4 regions of the Lysinibacillus sp. NPDC094403 genome follow, and region 4 is predicted to be linked to each of the others. Evidence: riboswitches for the same ligand, from Rfam matches in the RefSeq annotation. Region 4 holds a riboswitch; each other region holds the start of a gene.
What was found. Region 4 has a riboswitch for thiamine pyrophosphate ahead of thiC (phosphomethylpyrimidine synthase ThiC). Riboswitches for the same ligand answer to the same signal wherever they lie in the genome.

Region 1 (3,676 bases), on a different contig from region 4:
ACAGAAACACCTAGGATCATGTTGCCAATTTTTTCACGTATTATCGCAACAGGAAAATCCTCTTGTCCAATATGAACACCATCCGCCCTAAGTTTTATAGCTAGCTCTACATCATCATTGACGATAAATGGAACATTATACTGATGACAGAGCTTTTGACATTTGCGAGCAAAATTTTCATAGGCTTGCCCAATTAGTGTATTTGGCCCTTTTTCACGGTATTGAAACATAGTAATTCCAGATTGGAGAGCTTTCTCTAAAACGTTTATCGGCTCATAATTTAAAACATTACTGGTACCCATAATAAAATATAGCTGTAGATTGTCACGTTTCATGAATGATCACCTCACAGGAATCCTTATAGTTTTGATAAGCAAAATGATTTGTTGGACCATGGCCATTACCAATAGATAAATCATGAGTTATTGCTAATTGAATAAATTTTTTAGCTTCCTCAATGGCTTCTTCTAAAGGTAATCCACGGCCAAGAAAAGCTGTTAATGCAGCGGAAAACGTGCAGCCTGTACCATGCGTATTTTTTGTTGCAATACGAGTGGACTGCATGGAAAATGACCGACCATCTTTAAAAAATACATAATCAATAGCAAAACATTTATCCTCTAAATGACCGCCTTTAATAATGACACATTGAACACCCATTTGTAATAAGATCTGAGCTGCTGCTTTAATATCTACAAAAGAATTGATTTTCCTTCCTGAAAGGGTTTCTGCTTCAGGAATGTTTGGTGTTACAATTGTTGTTAAAGGTAGCAAATAACTACGTATTGCCTCAATGGCTTCTTGCTGTAATAAGCTTTCGCCACCTTTTGCAATCATGACAGGATCTACAATAAGCGGAATATTTAATTTGGCTAAAATATGTGCAATTGATTGTATTATTTCGGAGGAAAACAGCATTCCTGTTTTAACAGCACTAATTGAAAAATCCTCGATTAGCGCTTTAAATTGTTTCTCAATAAAGCTCACTTCAATTGGTAAGACATCCGATACGCCAAGTGTGTTCTGGGCTGTTAAAGCTGTAATAACAGACGTTCCAAATACCTTTAATTCCTGAAATGTTTTTAAATCAGCCTGTATGCCTGCACCGCCGCCACTATCTGAACCAGCAATTGTCGTTACAATATGCATCATTCTTCACCATCCTTGGAAAGGCGATGTAGTTCATTTAACACTGCAATTTGAAAATCTCCGATATATTGAGAAGAAGAAGTGGCTTGCTCTGCCACTTTTTTATAAAGCGATAATGTTTCTACCAATTGGTCAAATGGTTTATCTCCTGCAGCGAAGGAGGCACAACAAATTGCACTCAATAAGCAACCTGTTCCAGTAACTTCTGTCATTTGAGAATTTCCACCTGTAACCCATTGCTGATGTTTACCATCAGTAATAAAATCCTTTTCACCAGTCACAATAACAATACATTTGTAGAGTTGAGCTATTTGCTGTGCCTCAACTTCTAAAGATATTGAACCACTACCGCTATCAACACCTTTTTGTTGCCAGTCTACATTGGCGATAGCCGCAAGCTCTCCAATATTACAACGAATTGCGGAAAATTTAATTTCCTTCAGTAATCGCTGTACCATTTGTTTCCGGTAAGTTGTTGCACCTGCTGCAACAGGATCTAAAATAACGGGAATGCCAAGAGCATTTGCTTTTTTTCCTGCAAGTAACATTGATTCTTTCATTCGCTCGTTAAGGGTACCGATATTTATCAATAAACCCGAGGCAATTGCGACCATTTCTTCAACCTCATGACTGTCATCAGCCATGACTGGAGAAGCGCCTATTGCTAATAAGCCATTTGCTTGAAAATTAGCCACAACATAATTAGTAATACAATGAATAAGTGGATTTTGTTTGCGGATAGTATGAAATACCAATTTAAGTCCTCCTTGTTGGATGGACGTAAGCGTGCAAAAAAGGCTCTTTTTCGTGTGGAAAAAACACGCAAAAGAGCCTTTCATCAGTAAATAGATGTGAATTGCTCCCTACGTCAGTATTAACTAACAGGTTCAAAGGGTCAGGTTTTACCTTCTCAACTCTAAATGAGTCCCCCTGCAATCATGCTTTTAGTTGACCAAAATGTACCATATTATTCATTCATGTTCAATAGGAAGTTTTTATAGGGAAGCGACAGCAACAAACGATTTCTGTGCGAAAGCGAAGAGATAACGAAGCGACAGCAACAATTACGCCAAGTTGAAATTGATAGAACTCAAACGTGACTGATGCCATATAGCAGAGCATGATAGTTGTCACTACTTTACTGAATTAGAGTGTATTCCATTGAAAAAGATAAAAATTGAGTTTTATAATAAGCGTAACAAAAGGGGGCATTTGCCATGAGAAGAGAAGATTTAATTGCACCAGAATGGTATAACATTTCAGAGGAAATTGAAAAATATGCTCAGGATTCTACAAAAAATGCATTATTAATTTATAACGAAGACGAGGAAATTCAGTATATAACATATACAGCTTTGCTTGAAAAGGCGAATCAGGCAGCACATGTATTTACATCTCAAGGTTTAAAAAAAGGTGATGTTATTTTAGTCATGGTGCCAAGATCGGTTGAAGCGTATATCGTGTACATTGCAGCCTTAAAGGCAGGTTTAACCATTATACCTAGCTCAGAAATGCTGAGAACTAAGGATATTGAATATCGAATCAATCATGCTGATGCAAAAGGCGTTGTTGCATTTGAGCCTTATATTGAACAATTTGATAATGTTGAAAATTTACAAGAAATACAGCAATTTGTCATTGGTCATGCACATGAACCTTGGCAGCCATTGCTTGAAAAAATGCAAAACCAACCAACAACCTACATAAGCATTACACCGACTAAGAGTACAGATATTGCATTTTTAGCATATACGAGTGGTACAACAGGCAATCCGAAGGCAGCGGTACATACACATAGCTGGGGTTACGCACACTTACGAACTACTGCACCAAATTGGTTAGGTGTTCAAGAAGGTGACATTGTTTGGGCTACAGCAGCGCCTGGCTGGCAAAAATGGATTTGGAGTCCGTTTCTCGCTACTTTAGGAAGTGGTGCTACAGCATTTGTTTACAAAGGACACTTTGATGCAGCAACATACCTTTCACTGCTTGAAAAATTCAATATTAATATTCTGTGTTGCACACCAACCGAATACCGTCTTATGGCAGGGCTTGAAAATTTACATGAATTCAATTTAAGTACAATACGTCAGGCTGTGTCAGCGGGCGAACCTTTAAATAGTGAAGTGATCAAAGTATTTTCCGAGGTCTTTAATTTACAAGTACGAGATGGCTATGGACAAACAGAGAATACATTACTTGTTGGTACAATGGTAGGGATGGAGGCGAGAATGGGCTCAATGGGTAAACCTACTCCGGGTAATACTGTTGAAATTATCGATGATTTTGGAAATCCTGTTGCAATTGGAGAAGTTGGAGATATTGCTGTACACTGTGAAACACCCGCGTTATTTAAAAAATATTTAAACGATCCCGAACGTACAAATTTACAATTTAGAGGCGATTGGTATATTACTGGAGATCGTGCATATAAAGATGGAGATGGATATTTTTGGTTCGAAGGACGTGGAGATGATGTCATTATATCGTCTGGATATACGATAGGCCCATTTGAGGTAGAAGATGC
Region 2 (3,676 bases), on a different contig from region 4:
TCGATAAAAGCTATTGTTTTCATAATGATGTTTAAAATTTTGGGCGATTAAATAACCCTTTAATTCATTGACTTTTTCTTCATCCCATTGAAATAGCTGTTGGGTTGACCCAATGACTGCTGTTACTGGATTAATACCTAATTTTTCTAAATTTTCCATTGCTGCACGAATAGTTACCATTTCATTTTCTCTCCTTTTTAATATCAACTTCAATCGGATTTTCGGCTTATGATCGCTTCATTTAGATCAGTAATTAGCCGTTATTACAGGAATTATTAAAGGAATTATTAAAGGAACATCAACCATATATAAATTGCTAATCATCGCAATTTTCGTAATACAGTTGATATAAAAAGATTAACATAAGAACAAATGATGTAACCCCTAATTCACTACAAGAAAAAAAGTAAATTCCACAAAAAACTTGTGGAATTTACTAATTGAATACTTAATTATTATTGCAAAATATTTATCATTTATTAGTTTTAGAATAAACCATTGGTCCACTATTTCTTGTAATCCAAACTAATAGCAAACCATTTTTCTTTGTGATAGACTGTACTATATTTGATTAGAAAAGGGGGTATTCGATGACCCAGCAGAAGTCTAATAAGGCGGCTTTGTATATTTTAATGTTTAATATGTTTATCGCAATGGGGAGTATCGGAATTATTATTCCTGTCATGCCTGAGTATTTAAAACTATTTGGTGCTGCAGGACAAGTACTTGGCATGTTGATTGCAACGTTCGCCTTAGCACAATTCGTATTTTCTCCAATTGCTGGGAATCTTTCGGATCAATATGGTCGAAAAAATCTCATTATTTTCGGACTTATCGTAACAGGACTTGCACAAATTGGTTTCGGGCTTTCTACAGATGTGTGGATGCTCTTCTTGGCACGCTTTTTAGGTGGCCTCGGCTCTGCATTTGTGGCACCTCCTATCATGGCTTTTGTGGCAGATGTCACAACGTATGAGGAACGAGGAAAAGGTATGGGTATGCTAGGGGCAGCAATGTCCTTTGGGTTTATGATTGGACCAGGTATCGGTGGATTCCTCTCAAAAGTTAGTTTGCATTTTCCATTTTATACTGCTGGATGTGCAGCTATCTTAGCAGCTATTTTATCGTTCTTTTTACTGCCTGCTACAAAACCAAACACAACGAAAAAAGCGCAAAAGCGGGATAATCTTGCTAAGCAGATGGCCCGTTCAGTCCGAATGCCTTATTTTGTCATGCTAATTATCATGCTTGTATTCTCATTCGGAATTGCTAACTTCCAAACAACATTATCATTATTTGTGACAGACAAGTTTAATTACACACCTACTGATATCGCCATTATATTAGTTGTGGGTGGCGCTTTTGGTGTTGTTGTACAGATGTTTGTTATTACACCGCTGTTTAATCGCTTCGGCGAAATGAAAGTAGTGTTAGTCAATTTATTTATTGCAGCCGTTTCGATTTTCTTAATATTATTCGCATCTGGTTTTGCACTTATTTTAATTGTTGCGACAATCTTCTCTACAGCAACGACATTGATTCGCCCAGCTGTCAACACACTGATTTCAAAGCTTGCTGAAAATGAACAAGGCTTTGCAGCTGGTCTGAATAATGCGTATATGAGTCTTGGTAATATGATTGGTCCAGCTTTAGCAGGTATATTATTCGATTGGAACATGAACAGTCCTTATATATTCGGGTCTATTGTTTTAATGGCTTGCTTCTTCCTTGCCCTTATTTGGACAAGGAAAAAAGCACCACACCTTATGCATCCTGATACAGAATAGCCAGAAAAGTTATTGACTATTTTTGGTATTATGCTACATTATTAGGAGAAAAATTAATAAATAAATTTACTTACCACTAGGGGAGTCTTTAAAAGGCTGAGACGTATATGGTGATATACGGACCCTTTGAACCTGATCTAGTTCACACTAGCGGAGGGAAGTGGCGACACTTGCTTTTTAATATGTAAAAATGCAGGGCCGCTTCCTATTGTTTTTAGGAAGCGGCTTTTTCACGCTCTAGCGGCGGAACTCACATGTTTAGCGGCGGTTCTCTCGCTTTTTGCGGCGGAACTCCCTAGCTACCGGCGATAACCTATAAAATTCACATTTCAAAGGAGTGGAAATTATGTCAATTCGAAAATTAACAATCATGGCCTTATTAGTAGCAATTGCCGTAGCAGGTTCTACCTTCGTTTCAATACCAACGGGAATTGCGCGTGCCTACCCTGTACAACATGCCATTAATGTTATTGGCGCTATCATTCTTGGACCATTGCCTACTGTTATGGTCGCCTTTGTCACAGCAATCATTCGTATTTTAACAGGCACAGGCTCATTACTAGCTATACCCGGTAGTGTAATTGGTGCTATATGTGCATCTCTCGCCTATAAATACAGCGGCAAGCAATGGCTAGCAGGTGTCGGTGAAATGTTTGGGACTGGTATTATTGCCTCACTTATTGCAGTACCTTACGCACATTTATTAATGGGGACATCCGTTGCTGCTTTATTTTTCATGCCAGCCTTTTTAACCTCAAGTACTATTGGTGCTATCTTAGGCTTTGTCGTTGCCAGCAATTTGCGTAAAACAGTATTTGTAACTAACCTTAACACTACGCCTAAATAGCTTGATTTACAGCAATTGAAAAACGTTACTTCCTTTAATGGCAATTAATAAAGAAAGTAACGTTTTTTGTTCCAAACAAATTCACCCATACTTCAATGGTAATCCCATTTCATGCGCAATTAATAAAAAGTCTTTTTTGCTTATTTCAAAATGACCAAACCTGAATTTATAACCATACTTCGATTTATCTTCTACAAATTCTAAATAATCTAAGATCCTTTTTATTGGTACTGCCTTTGCCTCTTTATAGAAGTCTATATCTCTTCTAAAAGGAATAAAATTTTCTGCCATTTGGAACTCGTATATTCGCTCGTCTTTTATTCTTCCAATTGCGGTAAATGCTCTTACAGGCTCATTATCATCAAGACTTTTTTTAGGAGAATAATATATAATCCAGTCTCCTTTTTTCATTCGTTTCAAAGGTCTTTCTTTGCCATGGCATAGTTGGCCGAATCCACCCTCAACCCCTTTTTGCACATGAGTAAGAGATACCACGCCAATCCAATATTTTGTGTCTCTTTCAGTCATAGGAAGAGCTCTCCTTTTATTTAGGGATCATCGTAAACGATTTTATTTTTCCATTTTCAAGAATCAATTTTTCTTCCAAAATCACTGGGTTTGGCAAACCATCCCAAGTAGTCGTAATGATAGCAACACATTCTATATCATCGCCTTCAATAGTTTGGATAGTTAACTTAAATCCTTTCGGCATAGGTGACATGTAAAAGTTCTGTATTTCTTTTCTTCCTTTAAATATTTCACCTTTAAAATCTTTTAATTCTCCCTGGTCCGCATACATGTCAGATAAATCCTGACCCTCTACTTGCGCTCTTTTCAAATACTCATTCATAACCTCTACTGCTTTCATCTGTCATCACTCTTTCTTTTTTATTGATAAGACATCCGCCGGAGGCATTAACTTCTTTCAGCAACCTACTGAAAGAAGTTAAACCCTATTCACGATTTTCATATACTTTTGTCAATACGCTTTTCAACAGCTCTTTTTCTTCCAATGAAAGTACGTTTAAAACTTCATTCTCAG
Region 3 (3,676 bases), on a different contig from region 4:
CTCCTTCAACTAAAGCTACCCGTTAGTTCAGTTAGCAGATAGATATTTATTGAAAGTTATTAATAGTTAATTGAAAAAACCCAAACATATTAGGTAATATAAAGATCAAAAATAGCCCTGTAAACGAAAAGGTTATAAATTTTTTTCTATCTATACCAACTCTTAATTCCCAGAGTCCCAGACATACTAAATACAAACCAAACAACATACTAATCATTGGTAATATTACTAAATAAATATTCATTTCATTTTCTCCTTTTAATGATTACGTTCTATATGTATCTCTTTGAACTGACATAGTCCCTTTACTTTAATACGTCTGGCATGAATAGAAGTTCCAATTTCAAGTAAATTATCCATTTAAAATTAACAAAGATCTTAAACTAAACTGCCCGTTAGATAAGAAAAAAGAGCTGCATACGCAACTCAATGATCTTCAAGTAAAGCACTCCATTGAAGATAATTTAACTATCTTCGACGTTTATAACTATTTCCCCAAAAAACTTCTCATTAAAATATATTTCTAATTTCCATAATCCACTTATAGGGAACACCATATTCGATGGGATATGGGAATCGGCAAAGTTATTAGGGCTAATGGAAGTATTGGAATATTGCCATACTGTATCATCGCCAGATACCAACACGGGATGTTCTTTCCCTTCTTTGTCAATTCCAACTACTTTAAAATCACCACTGATACTATCTTTATCTCCCCAAAAATGCCACATATACTTATTTGCTTTATTAGCAATAATCTTTTCTTCTACTGCTTCATCTTTTTTACCCGAACCGACCAAAAAACCAACTTTCCCTTCTTCGCCAATCAATAAATACTCACCTTCTGTCCCATCACCCAAAGTAACGGGCAATGAAAAAGTAGAACTTACCTCACGAGTTTCTTTTTTATCAATATTGTTACAACCGACAAGTGTCATTAAGAATTGCATAGAAATCAACATAATCATTTTGTTCCTCATATTTATCCCCCTCTTACCAACCAGACATTCCCTTTCATTTAGTAATTTTGTTAAATTCTTCTTAGATGAACGATATTCTATAGTACTACTTCAACATTCTTATAAATATCCCTTCTTCTTCAACTAACCTGTATCGTTAGTTGAATAGCAACAATCTTTTCGCAAAAGCAAAACAAAAAACCCTCCACTAATGTGAAGGGCATACTAATTATGATTTGCGTTGCATTAATTGAGGTGCTGCCGTAAATAGCAGAACACCAACAATTGCTGTTAAAATCGTTGCTGGTAGCATATATGTTCCATTATAAATGATTGAATAAATCCACGCATTTTGGTCGCCAGCATACTCTGCGAAAAATACAGCGCCCCCAATGGTATGTGTTGCATAACGTAAGAAGCCTGCTAATACAGTTCCTAAAATAATATAAAGCGCCATTTTCTTTTTGTTTAAATCTTTAGCAGCCTCTAGCACAGGTTGACGAACAACGGCCGCCAATCCCACAACTGTAAAGGCAACACCATAATCGAGTATGCCTTGAAGCCAATGCACAATAGTGGCACCAAACATTGTTTGCATAACACCAATGAGTAAACCCGTTGTCATGCCTGGAATAAGTCCCCAGCGAAATGCTATTAATATTATTGGCACCATCACTAGACTAACAGAGCCACCTTGTGCCCATACTTTAAAAGAAACCTGATCTAGCACAAGACCAATCGCTGCAAATATCGCAATCTCCACAAGCATTAAAAGTTTTTTATTGTCCATAAGTATTCTCTCCTTTGTTCCGATGTAGGATACAAGAGCAGGAATAGAAATCAGTTGGCAAATATGTCCCTATCTGGCATCAATAAAATAAAAACGATGCCAGGACAGAGCCTCACATCGTAAAAGTGTCGGTTTCTATCCACATCCCTACGCAAGTGTTAACTTACAGGTTCGAAGAGTCAAGGCATTACGTGCCCAGTCTCAGCTGACATCATCAGCTCCCCTTGTGGTCGTTACATCTTAATTTATTTGAACAACCTCATTTTACTCAAACACTGTTACGATTACAACCTCTTCTACATTATTTTTTGAAACTTTGCTGTTTTTCATGCGTAAATATAAAAAAAGGAGGTACTACTATGGAGAACCAAAAAATTTTATCTGCCTTTAGTTATCTCAGTATTTTATTCGCACCTTTTATTGTGCCATTAGTCGTTTACTTTGTTACAAAAGATAGCGACGTAAAGAGTCACTCTATTCGAGCACTAATATCACATTTAATCCCAGTAGCATTCGGAATTATATTATTTGTCGTCTTTGTCTTCTCAACTTTATCATTCAACACCAATTTCGACCCTGATTCAGGTAGTAATACGTTTCTTATCATTTGGTTTGCTTCATTCGCAATTTACTTACTCGTTTCAATTGGAATCGTTATTTGGAATATTATCCAAGCTGTTCGCGTTATCCGATAAGTTTCATTTCAACCTTGAACAGCTAGTACTAAAAGGAGCTGTTATTTGTGAAAGTATCTAAAGTAATCAAAGTCGCAGTAAAATTAGCACCTATCGCTATCCCCATTGTAAAAAAAGTAATCGCTGCAAAGAAAGGAACAAATCCTAACGTAACTAAAAAATGAAAAAGAGGCGTATTTCCACACAATGGAAACACGCCTCTTTTTTTATTTCACTTCAAAATATGTTTGACTTTGACCGTTCATCGCTTTTTCCACATGCAACACAGCTGGCATTGTAGCTTTTAACTCTGCAACATGAGAAATGACTCCAATCATACGCCCAGAATCTTGTAAATCAATAAGCGTATCAATCGCCTTATTTAACGCTTCTTCATCGAGAGAACCAAAGCCCTCATCAATAAACATCGTTTCAATGCGGATATTACCTTGAAAACTTTGAATGACATCTGCCATACCAAGGGCAAGACTTAAAGACGCATTAAACTTTTCTCCCCCTGATAATGTTTTCACATCTCGTAATTGATCCGTATAGGCATCATACACATCTAGCCCAAGCCCACTTTGCTTGGCATGCTTTTCTAAGCGATCTGAACGTCGTAGTTCAAACTGACCGTTGGATAGATGATAAAGCCGGACATTTGCTGCCTCTGTAATTTTATCTAAATAATTAATTTGAATATAACGCTCAAAGGACAGCTTTTTCTCATTCTGCCCATTTAGCATTGCATACAGTTCCTTCACCCGTCCCGCCTCTTTTTCAAGTAAACGAATCTCCTGTTCGGTCCCCTCAACTTTTTCGATAAAGTCTGCACAAGCCTTCGCAAATCCTTCCATTTGTTGCAATACTTTAAAGGCTTCCTCATATGTGACACGAAGCATCTCTAACTTTTCTTCCATTGCCGTTAAATCTTGTTTTTCTTGCCCTTTAAGATGCTTTTCACCCTCAGCAATTTGCACCTGTAATGTGTGAATTTGTAGTGCATAATCACTGCATGCCTTCCGTAAAGCTTCTATTTGCACTATACTTCGCTTCCCAGCAGCAAATTCTTCATAGCTTTCAAAGCCTGCTTCCTTCATACTTACTGAAAATTGCTCGCGTTTTTCATCCATTTTTAGCTTTAATTCCTCAAAAGCCTGTTTCGCTATTTCTATCGCCATTCTAGTATTATTTGCTGCTTCTTTGGCAGATTGCAGGCTTTGTTGGCTGATATTCCACGCAGTTTGTAAAGC
Region 4 (3,676 bases):
CAGACAATTACTTTGCAGAAGTTGAGCAAGCAGCGTTCGCACCATCTAACATTGTTCCTGGTATTAGCTTCTCTCCAGACAAAATGTTGCAAGGTCGTATCTTTGCATATGCTGATGCACATCGCTACCGCTTAGGTGTAAACCACCACTCGCTTCCTGTAAACGCACCAAAATGCCCATTCCGCTCATTCCACCGCGATGGTGCTATGCGTTTCGATGGCAACCTTGGTTCAACTTTGGGCTATGAACCAAATAGCTACGGCGAATGGGAGCATAATTTAGACCATAAAGAACCTGACTTACGTATTGACGGTCATGCTGGTATCCACGACTTCCGTGAAGATGACAACAATTACTTCGAGCAGCCAGGTAAATTATTCCTTCTAATGACTGCAGAAGAGCAACAACGCCTATTCGAAACTACAGCTAACGATATGGCGTCAGTTGAAGAGTTCATCAAACGTCGTCACATCCTTCATTGCTATTTAGCTGATCCAGCATATGGTGAAGGTGTAGCAAAAGCTATGGGTCTTTCATTAGAAGGTATGGACCTTTCAAACCCATACGTAAAACAAACAACTAACGTCTAATTTCCCACGATTATTGATATCCAAATCCAACTTTCTACTCCATGTGAAGAGCAACTTCACATGGAGTTTTTTATCTTAACGACCCAAAAAAGGCTTGTGCCTAATTTAATAGACACAAGCCCTCTCTGATAATTATTGATAAATTTGACTGCCTGCCTTTTTAAATTCCTCCGCCTTCTCCTGCATACCTTTGTGGATTGCTTCAGTCGTATTTAAGTCTTTTTCTTTTGCATAAGTACGAATATCCTGTGAGATTCTCATACTACAAAACTTAGGTCCACACATTGAACAGAAGTGCGCAGTTTTTGCTCCCTCTGCAGGCAATGTTTCATCATGATATTCAACTGCACGCTCTGGATCCAGCGATAGGTTGAATTGATCGCGCCAGCGGAATTCAAAGCGTGCCTTAGATAGCGCATCATCTCGCTGCTGCGCTCCCGGATGCCCTTTCGCTAAATCAGCCGCGTGTGCAGCAATTTTATACGTAATAACCCCTACACGAACATCCTCACGATTTGGTAAGCCAAGATGCTCTTTAGGCGTCACATAGCAAAGCATTGCCGTACCAAACCACCCTATCATCGCAGCACCAATGGCTGATGTAATATGGTCATAGCCAGGAGCAATATCTGTTGTCAGCGGCCCTAAGGTATAGAAAGGAGCTTCCTTACACAGCTCTAACTGCTTGTCCATATTTTCTTTTATAAGATGCATTGGTACATGCCCTGGTCCTTCAACCATCACCTGTACATCATGCTTCCAGGCAATTTGCGTTAATTCCCCTAGCGTTTCTAGCTCCGCAAATTGAGCTTCATCATTAGCATCTGCAATAGAACCAGGACGCAAACCGTCACCTAAGGAGAAGGCAACATCATAGGCTTTCATAATTTCACAGATTTCTTCAAAATGTGTATATAAGAAGCTCTCTTGGTGGTGGAATAAACACCACTGTGCCATAATCGAGCCTCCACGAGACACTATGCCTGTTACACGATTAGCTGTTAATGGCACATAGCGTAGCAGTACCCCTGCATGAATCGTGAAGTAATCAACACCTTGCTCGGCCTGCTCAATCAACGTATCACGATACACTTCCCACGTTAAATCCTCTGCCACACCATTTACTTTTTCTAGCGCTTGGTAAATCGGCACCGTTCCTACTGGCACTGCGGCATTACGGATAATCCATTCACGTGTCGTATGAATATGCTTACCAGTCGATAAATCCATAATGTTATCAGCGCCCCAGCGTGTAGCCCACGTCATTTTCTCTACCTCTTCTGCAATAGAGGATGACACCGCTGAATTTCCAATATTAGCGTTAATTTTTACGTGGAAGTTACGTCCAATAATCATTGGCTCAGCCTCAGGATGATTAATATTAGATGGCAAAATAGCACGACCTGCCGCGATCTCTGAGCGCACAAATTCAGGATCCATATTTTCGCGAATTGCTACAAATTCCATTTCTGGAGTAATAATTCCCTTTCGTGCATAGTGAAGCTGTGTTACATTTCTACCTTTCTTCGCACGCAAAGGCTTTCTAGATAAATCTGGGAAAACATTTTCTTGAATTCGTGGATCTTCAGCATTACGGAATCCATTATCTTCTGGCTTGATAGTACGGCCTTCGTATTCCTCAACGTCATCTCGTTCTTTGATCCATGACCTACGTAAAGCTGGCAATCCCTTCGTAATATCCACCTTATACGTAGGATCAGTGTAAGGGCCACTCGTGTCATAAACACGTACTGGCGCATTTTCCTCTTCACCAAAGCTTCCTGTCGTCGGACTTAAAGCAATTTCGCGCATTGGCACTAAAATATCTGGTCGAGATCCTTCTACATAAACTTTTTTACTTCCATCAAAATTTGACATAATCGTAATATTCTTTTCGGTAACTGTTGTCATAAACTAATTCGCTCCCTTTTACGTATTTTTATACAAGGACCGAATCTAGCTCACCCCAACAAAAACAAAAGCCGAATCCAAAAAAAATTTTGGATCCGGCTAAGAATGTAAAGGTATAGTTATCGCAAATAACATAGAGTGCAATAATGGTTAACTTTCCCACGCTGGTATGAGCCAGATCAGGTCCAAAGGGTCAAGAAACCTCTAAGCGTTTCCCTCTCAGCCTGACTCATCAGACTCCCCTAGTTAATACTATTAAGTTTGATGATAGTGTAGCAGATATTGCTAAGAGATGGAAGCTTCATTTGATTATTTTTGGTTTATCATCAAGAGTTAGCGTCCAGATGAGACCATGAGCGCGCAAGCGATGCGACTCATCGGATGCCCTCGAGAAAATATGTCTTTGAAGAATTATCGGAACAAAATCTCATTTTATCGGAACAATTTCAGATTTTATCGGAATATTATCTTGTTTTATCAGAACAATCTCAGTTTTTATCAACTACGGGTGACTCATTCCCTCGTTTTGTTAATAAACTTATACTTGTTAGGTAAACAACAGCTCCGCTACATAAATCACAATCGTCACTGTAATACAGCTCACAATCGTTGAAAATAACACGGTTTGTGCAGCAGTTGCCGATTCTACGTCATATTCTAATGCCAGACTAGAACTATTTCTGGATGTTGGGAACGAACTAGCTATAAAAAGCGATTGTGCCACGACACCATCTAAGCCAAGTGTAAAAATGATAAGTAATGCTATGGCTGGCCCTATGACTAGTCGTGTAAAACAGCTAATGAATACAATCTTATTGAACATAGATTTGATTTCAAGCTGTGATAGTTGTGCCCCTAAAGTTATTAATGCCACCGCGATAAAGCCATCTGCCACATGATCTACCGGAATTCTTATGAACTGTGGAATAGTGATATTAAAATAATTCATTGCAACACCAATAATAAGCGCATGAATAATAGGCATTTTGAGGAAGTCTTTCACAATAGACATGCCCGATTTTGTTGAAGAAATTAAATTGTATAAGCCGTATGTATAGGTCGTCATATTTTGAAATATCACGAGAATGACCTGAATCGCTACTCCAATCGGCTGCGTCACGAAAATCATTTGCGCGACCGGAATACCATAGTTGCCTGAATTAATAAGGACAACA

Region 1: another riboswitch for thiamine pyrophosphate. It lies ahead of thiM (hydroxyethylthiazole kinase); the one in region 4 lies ahead of thiC (phosphomethylpyrimidine synthase ThiC).
Region 2: another riboswitch for thiamine pyrophosphate. It lies ahead of thiW (energy coupling factor transporter S component ThiW); the one in region 4 lies ahead of thiC (phosphomethylpyrimidine synthase ThiC).
Region 3: another riboswitch for thiamine pyrophosphate. It lies ahead of thiT (energy-coupled thiamine transporter ThiT); the one in region 4 lies ahead of thiC (phosphomethylpyrimidine synthase ThiC).

Annotation. Positions count from the first base shown of each region.
Region 1 covers NZ_JBNNTL010000033.1:11,748-15,423, forward strand. Annotated here, with positions in the region: gene thiE (thiamine phosphate synthase) at 1-335, opposite strand, end outside; gene thiD (bifunctional hydroxymethylpyrimidine kinase/phosphomethylpyrimidine kinase) at 325-1,149, opposite strand; gene thiM (hydroxyethylthiazole kinase) at 1,149-1,904, opposite strand; TPP riboswitch at 1,993-2,091, opposite strand; gene mbcS (acyl-CoA synthetase MbcS) at 2,367-3,676, shown strand, end outside.
Region 2 covers NZ_JBNNTL010000001.1:424,626-428,301, reverse strand. Annotated here, with positions in the region: gene ACQKMV_RS01865 (LuxE family acyl-protein synthetase) at 1-180, opposite strand, end outside; gene ACQKMV_RS01860 (MFS transporter) at 591-1,787, shown strand; TPP riboswitch at 1,856-1,963, shown strand; gene thiW (energy coupling factor transporter S component ThiW) at 2,134-2,634, shown strand; gene ACQKMV_RS01850 (EVE domain-containing protein) at 2,716-3,162, opposite strand; gene ACQKMV_RS01845 (hypothetical protein) at 3,179-3,502, opposite strand; gene ACQKMV_RS01840 (MarR family winged helix-turn-helix transcriptional regulator) at 3,588-3,676, opposite strand, start outside.
Region 3 covers NZ_JBNNTL010000013.1:52,058-55,733, forward strand. Annotated here, with positions in the region: gene ACQKMV_RS17415 (DUF4871 domain-containing protein) at 465-980, opposite strand; gene thiT (energy-coupled thiamine transporter ThiT) at 1,189-1,749, opposite strand; TPP riboswitch at 1,877-1,984, opposite strand; gene ACQKMV_RS17425 (DUF4870 domain-containing protein) at 2,109-2,444, shown strand; gene ACQKMV_RS17430 (SbcC/MukB-like Walker B domain-containing protein) at 2,651-3,676, opposite strand, start outside.
Region 4 covers NZ_JBNNTL010000010.1:13,226-16,901, forward strand. Annotated here, with positions in the region: gene ACQKMV_RS15220 (catalase) at 1-590, shown strand, start outside; gene thiC (phosphomethylpyrimidine synthase ThiC) at 723-2,501, opposite strand; TPP riboswitch at 2,641-2,755, opposite strand; gene ACQKMV_RS15230 (AEC family transporter) at 3,049-3,676, opposite strand, start outside.